Regions from separate parts of the Kitasatospora sp. NPDC022785 genome, predicted to be linked through region 1. Evidence: riboswitches for the same ligand, from Rfam matches in the RefSeq annotation. Region 1 holds a riboswitch; each other region holds the start of a gene.
What was found. A riboswitch is a leader RNA that binds a small molecule or an ion and turns the genes downstream of it on or off. The one in region 1 is predicted to bind cobalamin.

Region 2: it holds a riboswitch for cobalamin, as region 1 does, so the genes downstream of both, nicT (Nickel transporter NicT) here and metE (5-methyltetrahydropteroyltriglutamate--homocysteine S-methyltransferase) in region 1, are expected to answer to the same signal.
Region 3: it holds a riboswitch for cobalamin, as region 1 does, so the genes downstream of both, ACZ3YO_RS00475 (prenyltransferase/squalene oxidase repeat-containing protein) here and metE (5-methyltetrahydropteroyltriglutamate--homocysteine S-methyltransferase) in region 1, are expected to answer to the same signal.

What each region holds. Positions count from the first base shown of each region.
Region 1 is NZ_JBVHHB010000015.1:88,890-92,704, forward strand. Features, by position in the region: gene ACZ3YO_RS22970 (CopD family protein) at 1-569, opposite strand, end outside; cobalamin riboswitch at 889-1,109, shown strand; gene metE (5-methyltetrahydropteroyltriglutamate--homocysteine S-methyltransferase) at 1,274-3,589, shown strand.
Region 2 is NZ_JBVHHB010000002.1:329,785-333,599, reverse strand. Features, by position in the region: gene ACZ3YO_RS04795 (Fpg/Nei family DNA glycosylase) at 1-128, shown strand, start outside; gene ACZ3YO_RS04790 (DUF3995 domain-containing protein) at 291-743, opposite strand; gene ACZ3YO_RS04785 (RNA polymerase sigma factor) at 882-1,400, shown strand; gene ACZ3YO_RS04780 (SRPBCC family protein) at 1,388-1,876, shown strand; gene ACZ3YO_RS04775 (ArsR/SmtB family transcription factor) at 2,048-2,476, opposite strand; cobalamin riboswitch at 2,559-2,750, shown strand; gene nicT (Nickel transporter NicT) at 2,784-3,815, shown strand, end outside.
Region 3 is NZ_JBVHHB010000001.1:105,485-109,299, forward strand. Features, by position in the region: gene ACZ3YO_RS00470 (SCO2322 family protein) at 155-844, opposite strand; gene ACZ3YO_RS00475 (prenyltransferase/squalene oxidase repeat-containing protein) at 982-2,253, opposite strand; cobalamin riboswitch at 2,342-2,462, opposite strand; gene ACZ3YO_RS00480 (TetR family transcriptional regulator) at 2,624-3,286, opposite strand; gene ACZ3YO_RS00485 (glycosyltransferase family 4 protein) at 3,578-3,815, shown strand, end outside.

The DNA.
Region 1 (3,815 bases):
TCGAAGGCGAGGTCGAGCCACTTGTCCAGGTCGGCGGGCTTGGTGGCGGGCACGGCGGCGATCAGGGTGACGGCCAGGGAGAGCGGCAGCGCGGTGAGGGCGATGGTGTCCGTGTGGCGGCGGACGGCCGGGACGAAGAGGGCGATGAGGACGGCGGCCGTCACGGCCAGGGCGGCGTTCTGGACGAGGTAGACGGTGCCCTGGGCGATCCAGGCGCCCTTGGCGGCCGGGGCGTGGAGGTAGTCCCAGATCCGGTCCGGGGCGAGGGCGTCGCCGAACGGCATGCCCTTGCCGGCGCGGGCGAGACGGGCGGCGAGCTGGAAGTAGCCGGCGGCCAGCAGCACCACCCCTGCCCAGGCGAGGTAGGTCGCCGATCTTCTTCGCAGGACCTCGGCGTCCTGGCCGCCGGTTTCCGCGGCGCGCAGCGCGGGGCGCACGGTGGTCGCGTACGTGACGGTGGCGCCGATGGCTCCGCTGAGGCCGATGAAGTAGCCGGCCTTGGTGAGGATCCGCCAGACCTGGGGCATGGTGTATCCGGCCGTGGTCGCGGCCGACAGGACGTGATGCATGAGGTGAGGCTAGCCTAAATAAGGGCGCCCTTATTCGCCTGGGTGGCACCGCTTGTTCAATCGTCATCATCTTGTGAGCTGCCGGCCGGTCGGCTCCCGCCCCGGCGCACCTCGCGCCGTTCCGCCTGGTGAGACGGCCGCCGGTGGGGCGGCCGGGGTTACCGCTCGCGGACGGCGGTCCCGGGCCCGGCGCCGAGCGGGTCCGGGCGCCCTCGGTGCCGACGGCAGCAGGCCCGTGATCCGGCCGGCCGCGGCCGAAGGCGTCCCGGAATGTGGATGAGTCGAGCGAATCCGTGTCCGCCGCCCACCGGATTCCCTATAGGCTGGCCGGGCAGCTGGTTCGCCCTGCCCGCCAGGCAGGCGCGTCGCAAGAGGGAACCCGGTGGGAATCCGGGACTGCCCCGCAGCGGTGAGTGGGAACGAACGCCGTCATACGCACTGGGCCCGGCCGGGTCTGGGAAGCGACGGCCAGTAGGTGTCCGCCCTTCACGGGCGGCCGTGCCCGCGAGTCCGAAGACCTGCCCGTTGCCCGCACGCGACCGATCGCGCGCGGCCATCCCGGTGACCTCGTGGGCGGGTCGGCGTACATACCAGGCGGGTTCGGCGCCGTTCGTGCGCTCGTGGCCCCGCCCGGTTCGTCACCCCTTCGCGCCTTCGTCCCGTCACCGGGGACCACAGGAGACAGGCTCGCGAAGGAGAGTCCCTTGACAGCGAAGTCCGCAGCCGCGGCAACCCGGGCCACCGTCCACGGCTACCCCCGGCAGGGCCGGAACCGGGAGCTCAAGAAGGCGATCGAGGGGTACTGGAAGGGTGCGGTCACGGCCGACGCCCTCCTGACCACCGCCGCCGACCTGCGCCGGGAGAACTGGCAGCAGCTCGCCGAGGCCGGCATCCGGGAAGTCCCCACCGGCGACTTCTCGCTCTACGACCACGTGCTGGACGCCACCGTCGCCGTCGGCGCGATTCCCGCCCGCCACCGCGCGGCGGTCGACGCCGACGCGCTGCACGGCTACTTCGCCATGGCGCGCGGCACCCAGGACGTCGCGCCGCTGGAGATGACCAAGTGGTTCGACACCAACTACCACTACCTGGTGCCCGAACTCGGCCCCGACACCGTCTTCACCGCGAACCCGGCCAAGCAGGTGGCCGAGCTGCGCGAGGCCGTCGCGCTCGGCCACGACGCCCGCCCGGTGCTGGTCGGACCGGTCACCTACCTGCTGCTCGCCAAGCCGGCGCCCGGGGTGGCGGAGGACTTCCGGCCGCTCACCCTGCTCGACCGGCTGCTGCCCGTCTACGCCGCGCTCCTCGCCGACCTGCGCGCCGCCGGCGCCGCGTGGGTGCAGCTGGACGAGCCCGCGCTCGTCCAGGACCGCACCCCGGCCGAGCTGAACGCCGCCGCCCGCGCCTACCGCGACCTCGGCGCCCTCGCCGACCGGCCCAAGCTGCTCGTCGCGAGCTACTTCGACCGCCTCGGCGAGGCCCTGCCCGTGCTCGCCAAGGCGCCGGTCGACGGCCTCGCACTGGACTTCACCGGTCCGGCCGCCGGCAACCTCGACGACCTCGCCGCCGTCGGCGGACTGCCCGGCAAGCGCCTGGTCGCCGGTGTGGTCGACGGCCGCAACGTCTGGATCAACGACCTGCAGAAGTCGCTGACCACCCTGGCGACCCTGCTCGGCCTGGCCGGCACCGTCGACGTCGCGCCGTCCTGCTCCCTGCTGCACGTCCCGCTGGACGCCGCCGCCGAACACGACCTGGACCCGCAGATCGCCCGCTGGCTCGCCTTCGCCCGCCAGAAGGCCGGCGAGACCGCGCTGCTCGCCCGCGGCCTGCGCGAGGGCACCGACGCGATCACCGCCGAACTCGCAGCCAACCGCGCCGTCCTCGCCTCCCGTGCCGGCTCGCCGATCACCCGCGACCCGGCCGTCCGCGCCCGCACCGCCGCCGTCACCGAGGCCGACGGCCGCCGGGCCCAGGCCTACCCCGAGCGCGCCGAGGCCCAGCGCGCCCGGCTCGGCCTGCCGCTACTGCCGACCACGACCATCGGCTCCTTCCCGCAGACGGCCGAACTACGCGTCGCCCGGGCCGACCTGACGGCGGGACGGATCGACGCGGCCGCGTACCGGGAGCGCATCGAGGCCGAGGTGCGCGAGGTGATCGCGTTCCAGGAGAAGGCCGGGCTGGACGTCCTCGTCCACGGCGAGCCCGAACGCAACGACATGGTCCAGTACTTCGCCGAGCAGCTCACCGGCTACCTGGCCACCCGGCACGGCTGGGTGCAGTCCTACGGCACCCGGTACGTGCGCCCGCCGGTCCTCGCCGGGGACATCTCGCGACCGCACCCGATGACCGTCGACTGGTTCCGCTACGCCCAGGACCTGACGGACCGTCCGGTCAAGGGCATGCTGACCGGCCCGGTCACCATGCTCGCCTGGTCCTTCGTCCGCGACGACCAGCCGCTCGCCGAGACCGCCTTCCAGGTCGCCCTCGCCCTGCGCGACGAGGTCGCCGACCTGGAGGCCGCCGGCGCCGCGGTCGTCCAGGTCGACGAGCCGGCCCTGCGCGAGACCCTGCCGCTGCGGGCCGCCGACCGCCCGGCCTACCTGGACTGGGCCACCGTCGCCTTCCGGCTCGCCACCTCCGGGGTGCGCGCCGACACCCAGATCCACACCCACATGTGCTACGCCGAGTTCGGTGACATCCTCCGCGCCATCGACGAGTTGGACGCCGACGTGATCTCGCTGGAGGCGGCCCGCTCGCACATGCAGGTCGCCGGTGAGCTGGCGGGCGCCGGCTACCCGCGCGAGGTCGGCCCGGGTGTGTGGGACATCCACTCGCCGCGGGTGCCGAGCACCGACGAGGCCGTCTCACTGCTGTGGGCCGGGCTCGCGGCGATCCCGGCCGAGCGGCTCTGGGTCAACCCCGACTGCGGCCTGAAGACCCGCGGCTGGGCCGAGACCCGCGCCTCGCTGGAGAGCCTGGTGGGCGCCGCCCGCCGCCTGCGGGGCGAGCTGGCCGGCTGACGCTCCGCGCGGGGCCGGGGGTGGGACAGGGCCGGGCGCCCTGTCCCACCCGGCGGTCGGCCGGCGGCCGGTCCGCACGGGCCGCCGACCGGACGGCCTCAACCTGATTCGGGCGGTCCGAGATTCTGGTGGATCTCCGTCGTGACCGCGGAGAAGTCCGTGGTCGTGAAAGGCAGTCAGGGGACAGGGGGAGGCCGGGTGACCGGCTGCGTGATGTCGGTCGCAC
Region 2 (3,815 bases), on a different contig from region 1:
ACCACGGCGGCGAGGTCTACGTGTACCGCCGCGCCGCGATGCCCTGCCTGGTCTGCGGCACCGACGTCCGGACCGAGGAGCACGCCGCCCGGAACCTCTTCTGGTGCCCGACCTGCCAGCAGGCCTGAGGACCGCCCGGCCGGCGGGCCGACCAGGTCCGGGCGGTCCCCCGGCCGGCCGATCCGAGCCGCGCCGAGCCGAACAGCCCCGAACCGACCCGGCCTGAGGCTCGGTGGGTCGGCCGAGCCGGTCCGGGCAGGAGCCGTCAGCCGTCCGCCGGACAAGCCGTGTCAGCCGTCCGCCCGCTCGCGGGCGACCGACCAGGCGGCGGCTGCGCCGGCCAGGCAGAGCGGCGTGTAGAGCGCCAGGTTGAGCGCGTAGAAGACCGAGCCGGTGTCGGCTCCGATCCCGGCCGCCCAGACCAGCCCGGCCAGCCCGCGGGCGAGCATCCCGCCGGCCACCGCGCGAGGGCCCCAACGCAGCGCCACCGCGGGCACCCGGTGGGCCAGACCGTCCAGTACGCCGCCCCGGGCGAGTACCAGGGCCGCCCCCGTGAACAGCGCAGCGGCGAGCGGGAGGACGACCGGTGGGGTGAACGGCACGTCGGCGTTGAGCACGGCCTGGGAGAGCGACGCCCGCCCGGCCGCCGGCCAGGTGCTGCCGGTGGCCCAGTAGACGTGCAGCAGACCGTCGGTGGCGAGCACGGCGGCGACGGCGAGGGCGGCGGTACGGCGGCGGTTCATGGTGGTCCCCCAGGGGATGCGACGGTGTGTCACCCGCAGGAGCGGCCCCGCCCGCCGGACGTTCCCGTGGCGAGCGTCACACCGGGAAGTCGCCCGGGCGAGGGAACGTCCGGGCCTCCCGCCGCCTCTGATGCGGATGTGGATGGTCCCGACACCCGAACCGCGAGCGACCTCGCCGCCCTGGTCCGCGCCGCCCAGCGCGGCGACCAGCTGGCGGTGAGCGGACTGCTGGAGCTGGTCACGCCCTATGTCCGCCGGCTCTGCGGCCCGATCGCCCTGGACGACGGCCCCGACGCGACCCAGGAGGCGCTGATCGCCGTCTTCCGCAAGCTGGGCCAGCTCCAGGACCCGGCCGCGCTGTTCGGCTGGGTCCGCTCGATCGCCGTCCGGGAGGCCGTCCGGCACGTGAAGCGGGTCGCCCGCTGCGTCCCGGCCGACCTCTCCGAACTGCCCCGCCCCGGTGATCCGCAGCTGGCCACCGACATCGAGGACGTCCTCGCCCGGCTCAGCCCCGAGCACCGTGCCGTCCTGGTCCTGCGAGACCTGGAGGGCCTGGACGAGCGGTCCACCGCCGACCTGCTGGGCGTGGCGGCCGGCACCGTGAAGTCCCGGCTCTCCCGGGCCCGACTCAGCTTCCGAAGGGCGTGGCAGCAGTGAGCGCGCAGAACCCCTGGCCGGTGGCGGCCTTCGACCCGGTGCGCCGACTGCACGTCATCGCCGCCGTCACCCCCGGCGCCGACGTCCGCGAGACGGTGATCGACGCGCCGTTCGACCAGGTCTGGGCCGTCGCGGCGGACCTGGAGGACGGGCTGCCGCGCTGGCTGCCGGACCTCCGCTCCGTCCGCCTCACCGCGGGCCCGGCGGACGGCCGCGCCGAGGCCCTGGTGGTGGGCCACAGCCGGCTGCGGGCCCGTTTCGACGTCGAGCTGACGCCCGGCTGGTGCCTGATGCGCAGCCGCTTCCTGCTCGGCGGTATGGCCGCCCGCCCCGAGCCGGACGGCACCCGGTTCGCCTTCCTCGGCGCCTTCCGTCTCCCCGCCGCCGGCCTGGTCACCCGCGCCCTGCGGCCCGCCACCGACCCGCTGGCCCGGCGCTCGCTCCGCCGCTTCGAGCGCCTGGTGCGGGAGGTGTGACCCCGGTCGCGGGAGGGGTGACCCCGGTCGCCCGGAACGGTTGATGCCGGCTCAGGAGCCCCCGCCGGCCGGACACGCCCGGAGCGGCCGGTGGCCTCGCCCGGGGTGGTTTCCGGGCGGGTCGGCCGACGGGTGGGTCGGCCGACAGCTGGGTCAGCCGCGGCGGGTGGGTCAGCCGGCCGCAGCGGTGGGCCCGTGCCGGTCGGCCGCGGAGCCGTCGGCGCTGTCGGGCGCCGGCTCGTGGTGCTCGGCGGCGGCGCATTCGTCCAGCAGGGGGCGCATGGCATCGTCCACGAGCCGGTAGCGCACCACGCGTCCGTCCTTGTCCCCGGTGACCACGCCGGCCGTGCGGAGCAGTCGCAGCGCCTGTGAGACGGCGGGGTCGCGCATGCCGGTGGCGACGCCGAGGTCGGTGACGGCGAGCGGACCGGCGCGGTGCAGGGCGAGCAGCAGGGAGAGCCGCCCCGGGTCGGCGAGCAGTGAGAACCGCTCGGCCCAGGACCGGACGTGCCCGGTGTCGCCGATGGCGGCGATGGCCTCGCAGACCCGGTGCCCGTCGATGGTGCGCTGACCCGCGCGGTCGGCCGGTACGAGATGCATGAGGACATTCTCGCAGGCCCCGGTCTGTGATCCTGGACACCTGCGCAGGTGCGCAGCCTTGCAAGGGTGATGCGGGGACCCCTACCGTGTTGCCCGCCGTGGTGCTCGGGAAGACCGGTGACGAACCCTCAGGGGTTCAAGTCCGGAGCGGCCCTCGCCACTGTGATCGGGGGAGTCGTCCGTACCCACGACGCCACTGGGTGCCTCGCGCGCCTGGGAAGGCGGGTACGGAAGCCCCGTCAGCCAGGAGACCGGCCACGGCATCTCACGAACGACTTTCCACGAGGTGCTGGAGCGTGATCTGCAGATGACCGTGCCCGAAACCGCCGCTGCTCCGGCGGCGCCGTCCGTCCTGCCCACTTTCCGCTGGAGGCGGGAGGACACCGTCCGCACGGCCGGGTTGGTCGGTGTGATCCTGGCCATGCACGTGGTGGCGTTCGGGACGCTCATATTCCTGGTCGCCCCGGAGAAGTACGAGGTCGGCACCCAGGTCTTCGGGGTGGGCCTGGGCATCACCGCGTACACCCTCGGGATGCGGCACGCCTTCGACGCCGACCACATCGCGGTGATCGACAACACCACCCGCAAGCTGATGGCGGACGGCAAGCGCCCGGTCTCGGTGGGCTTCTGGTTCGCCCTCGGCCACTCCTCGATGGTGGTCATCATGGCCACCCTGGTGGCGGGCGGCGCGCAGCTGGCCAACACGCTGATGGACGACGAGTCGGCCACCCACCAGTGGCTCGGCGTGGTCGGCACCTCCGCCTCCGGCGCCTTTCTCTACCTGATCGGCGCGCTCAACCTGGCCGCCCTGTTCGGCATCCTGAAGGTGTTCCGCTCGATGCGGGCCGGGCAGTTCGACGAGGCCGAGCTGGAGGAGCACCTCAACTCGCGCGGCTTCCTGGCCCGGGTGCTGAACCGGGCGACCCGCTCGATCACCCGGCCCGGCCAGATGTTCCCGGTCGGCATGGTCCTCGGCCTCGGCTTCGACACCGCGACCGAGGTGACCCTGATGGTGATGGCCGGCTCCGGCGCGGCCTCCGGGCTGCCCTGGTACGCGATTGCCTGCCTGCCGCTGCTGTTCGCGGCGGGGATGAGCCTGTTCGACACGCTGGACGGGACGTTCATGAACTTCGCGTACCAGTGGGCGTTCTCCAACCCGGTGCGCAAGGTGTACTACAACCTGACCATCACCGGGCTGTCGATCGCGGTGGCGTTCATCATCGGCACCATCGAGCTGGTCGGGGTCCTGCACGAGAAGCTGGACCTCACCGACCCGGTCAGCGGCTGGATCGCGGACATCTCGCTGGACAACGTCGGCTACGCGATCGTCGGGCTGTTC
Region 3 (3,815 bases), on a different contig from region 1:
GCGCCCGGAGTAGGAAGTCGGACGGGCCGGCTTCCTACTCCGCCTTGGTCGTACGGGCGGTCATTTTCTGTAGACCGGTCGTCATAAGTAGACCGGTCGATATAGATAGGCCGGTCGGTATATGTGGACCGGTCGACATATTCGGGCGCCCGCTTCAGCGGCGGCGACGCGCTTGCCAGACGGCGCCCGCGGCCAGGACGGCGATGAGCGCGGCGCCGGCGATCATGCCGGGGTTCGGGCCGCCGGTGCCGGGCGAGTCGTCGTTGCGCGCGGCGCCAGTAATGGCGTCGGCGGAGGAACGGTCGGAGGGCTGATCGGAGGGCCGGCCTGCTGCGCCGAGCTGGTCGGCACAGCCTGCCTTCGGGTGGCCGGCGATGGCGCAGAGCAGCCCGCTGGTGTCGTACCGCAGCGGCGGGGCGACGGTGGCCAGCACCTCGGCCGAGCTGGCGTTGCCGGGTACGACGGCGCAGGCGGTACGGGGCCCCGGCGGGGTCTCGCCGCCGGCGTCGGCGGCGGTGCCGAAGTCCAGGACGACGCCAACGCGTTTCCGCCCCTGCTGCGCGGGCGTGCCGCCGCAGACGGTGGCGAAGTCCGGGGCGGTGCCGGGGCGGGCGGCGTCCCGGCCGCCGTCGGGGCTGACGGCGAAGCGCCATCCGTCCACGCCACCGTCCGGCGGCACGTACACGGAGGGCCCCTGCTGCTGGTAGGCCCACCCGCCGTCGGACCACTTCCAGAACGACCAGTACCGGTACCCGGCGGCCTGCGCCGGCGCGGCCGCGAGCACCAGCAGGATCAGCACCCCGGCCACCACCCCGGCGACGAACCGGACGAGAGCGGGCGCCACCCGTCGGCAGTGGCCGGGAGCAGCGGGTGCCGCGGTGGATCCTGCCGGAGCAGCTGCTGCTGGGGCGGCGGCTGCCGGGGGGCCCGGTGCCGCGGCTGCTGCTGCCGGGCTCACCGGTGCCGGCGTGGTCGGGCTGGTCACGGCTTCGGGCCGCGCTTGCGCTGAATGCTCAGGACCACGCCGCCGCCGATGCCGATGAGCAGGCCGATGCCGATCGGCCACCACTGGCTGATGCTGCCGTCCTTCTTCCCCTTCGCCGGCGCGGAGGCCGTGGCGGAGGCGGTCGCCTTGGGCACCGGGCCGAGGGCGGTCAGCTGGGCGACGAGGTCGCCGCCGAACGAGGCCGGGTCGCGCTGGGCGGCCTGGGCGACGAGCAGCAGGGTGGCGGTGGCGGAGGCGTCGGTGCCGCCCTTGGTCCAGGTGGTGCCCTCCTTGGCCAGCCAGTCCACCGCGCCGGCGGCCTGCTGCGGGTGGCCGCCCTGGATCAGGCCGAGCGCGGCCCAGGCGGTGGCGGTGTAGTCGGGGGTCGGGGCGGCGCCGGGGGTGGTGAGGGTGAGGTGCTGCCCGCCGGCGGCGAGCTGAGCGGTGAGGTAGGCGCCCGCGGCCTCGCCGGAGTCGGCGCGCGGCACGGCCGTCGGCGCCGAGCCGGCCGCGCCGGTGGAGCCGTCCGCGCAGGTGAGCGCCTTGGGCGCGGCGTCGGTCCGGTTGGTGTTGGTGACCGGCAGCTTCCCGCCGACGGCGGCCAGCGAGGCCTGGCCGGTGGCGAGGGCGTTCGGTTCGAGCGCACCGTCCGGCTTGGGCTGGTAGGCGAAGGCGCCGCGCTGGTCGGCGGGGGCGGCGCAGCCGAGCTGGAAGAGCGCCAGCCCGTCGAAGGCGCTCTTGCCGGCCTTGGCGACGCCGGCCGGGTCCACCTTGGCGGCGAGCAGGGCGTTGACGGCGAGGCCGGTGGAGTCGGCGTCGCCGGGGCTGCCGGGGTTGTAGGCCCAGCTGCCGTCCGCGTTCTGGTTGGCCTTGAGCCACTGGACGCCCTTGTCGACGGCGTCCTGGTGCCCGCCGAGTGCGACCAGCGCCTGGACGGCGACGGCGGTCGCGTTGCTGTCCCCGGTCGCGGCGGCGCAGGCGGCCGTGGTGTCCGCACGGAAGGACTGCCAGCCGCCGTCCGCGCACTGCTGGCCGGTGAGCCAGGAGACGGCGGAGTCGGCGGGCGTCACCTTGGCGCCCGCCAGTGCGGTGAGGGCGAGCGACTGCCGCCACACCCCGTCGAACGTCGGGTCGCCCTTGCCGTACAGGCCCTCGGGGACGGCCGCGGCGCTGGGTGAGGGGCTGTCGGCGAGGGCCGGCACGGCGGCGGCGCCGGTGAGCAGCGTGGCGGTCAGGGCGGCGGCGCCCAGGCGGGCGGCGGTGAGCATGGTGGAGGTGAGCCTTTCGGTGAGCGGTGGTGGCCCGGGTGGGCCGATCCGTAGACCTCGACGGGTGCCGGGCGCGGGTGTGCCCGGTGTGGCCGCTCGCCCCTCCCCGGGCATTCCGACTCGCCCGGCCGTCCAGCGCCGGGCTCACGGTTGCGGGGTCAGTGCCGGATTCGCACCGGCTTTCCCCGGAGGAGAAGCGGGATGGAATTGTCCTGCGGCTCGACTCTAGCGGCCGCGCGGGGGCTGCCGAACCGGCCCGGGCGAGAACAGGTTCCACTTGGGCGGCGGGCACCGCCACCGATCGGGGCGAGCACCGGCGAACGGCCGCACGGCAGCGGTGAGCCGGCGGCCGGCAGGCGGCCGACCGGCGTCACGGCAGGGTGAGCAGCCGGGCGGCGGTGTGCAGGTCGGCGCGGACCTCGGCGATCGAGGAGCGGCCGGAGAGCCAGGACACCAGCGCCGAGTGCCAGGTGTGCTCGATCACCCGGACGGCGGCACGCTGGCTCTCGGTGGGCGGACCGGACTGGCCGATCGCGTCCAGGATCAGCTGTCCGGTGGCGGTGCTCACGAGGTCCACCTCGGTGCTGACCGAGCGGTCCGCGAAGGAGAGCGCCCGGACCATCGCCTCCGCCAGCAGTGGTTCGCGCTGGAGCGCGTGGAACGCGCGGGTGAGTGTCTCGGCGACCCGCGGGGCCGGTTCGAGCTCGGCCGGAGGGTGCCGCCGGACGTGCTCCTGGAGGCTCTGCAACTGCTCCAGCATGACCGCGACCAGCAGATGTACCTTCGACGGGAAGTACCGGTACAGGGTGCCGAGCGCGACCTGCCCGCCCTCCGCGACCTCCCGCATCTGCACCGCGTCGTACCCGCCGCGGGCCGCCAGCGCGGTCGCGGAGCGCAGGATCCGCCGCCGCCGTTCGGCCTGCCGGGCGGTCAGCGGCGGGCCGTCGGGGTGCGGTGCGGGGGTCGGTGCGGAGCGCGGCGCGGGGTGCGCCGCGGCGGGCGGCGCAGGGTGTGGTGCGGCGGGCGACGGCAAGGGTGCTCCCGGTGCGCGAGAGTGGCGGGGTGCTCCTGAAGTGCCGGAGCATGTCCGGAACGGTTCCGGAGCAGGTCCGTCCGGCCGGTCCGGCGGAGCTGGTCCGGCAGGTCGGGCGGGTGATCCGGCGTGGCGTGAATCACCAGCCCTGGCTCCTGACGAGAAGCTACGGGCCGGTATCTTCGAGGTCTCTCATTGTTCACATGGTCAGTGGCGAACTCCACCTCACACTGAAACCTGATCTACTTTACCGACCGGCAGCACACCTAGTAGCAGAGATGGGGGCCGAGGATGACCGCGCGACCGCTGCGGATTGCCCTCCTGTCGTACCGCGGCGACCCGTTCTGCGGCGGCCAGGGCGTCTACGTACGGCACCTCTCCCGTGAACTGGCCAGGCTGGGCCACCACGTGGACGTGATCGGCGCCCAGCCGTACCCCGTACTGGACGAGGTCGAGGGCCCCGGCTCGGTCCGGCTGGTCGAGCTGCCCAGCCTGGACCTCTACCGCGCCGACGACCCCTTCCGCACAC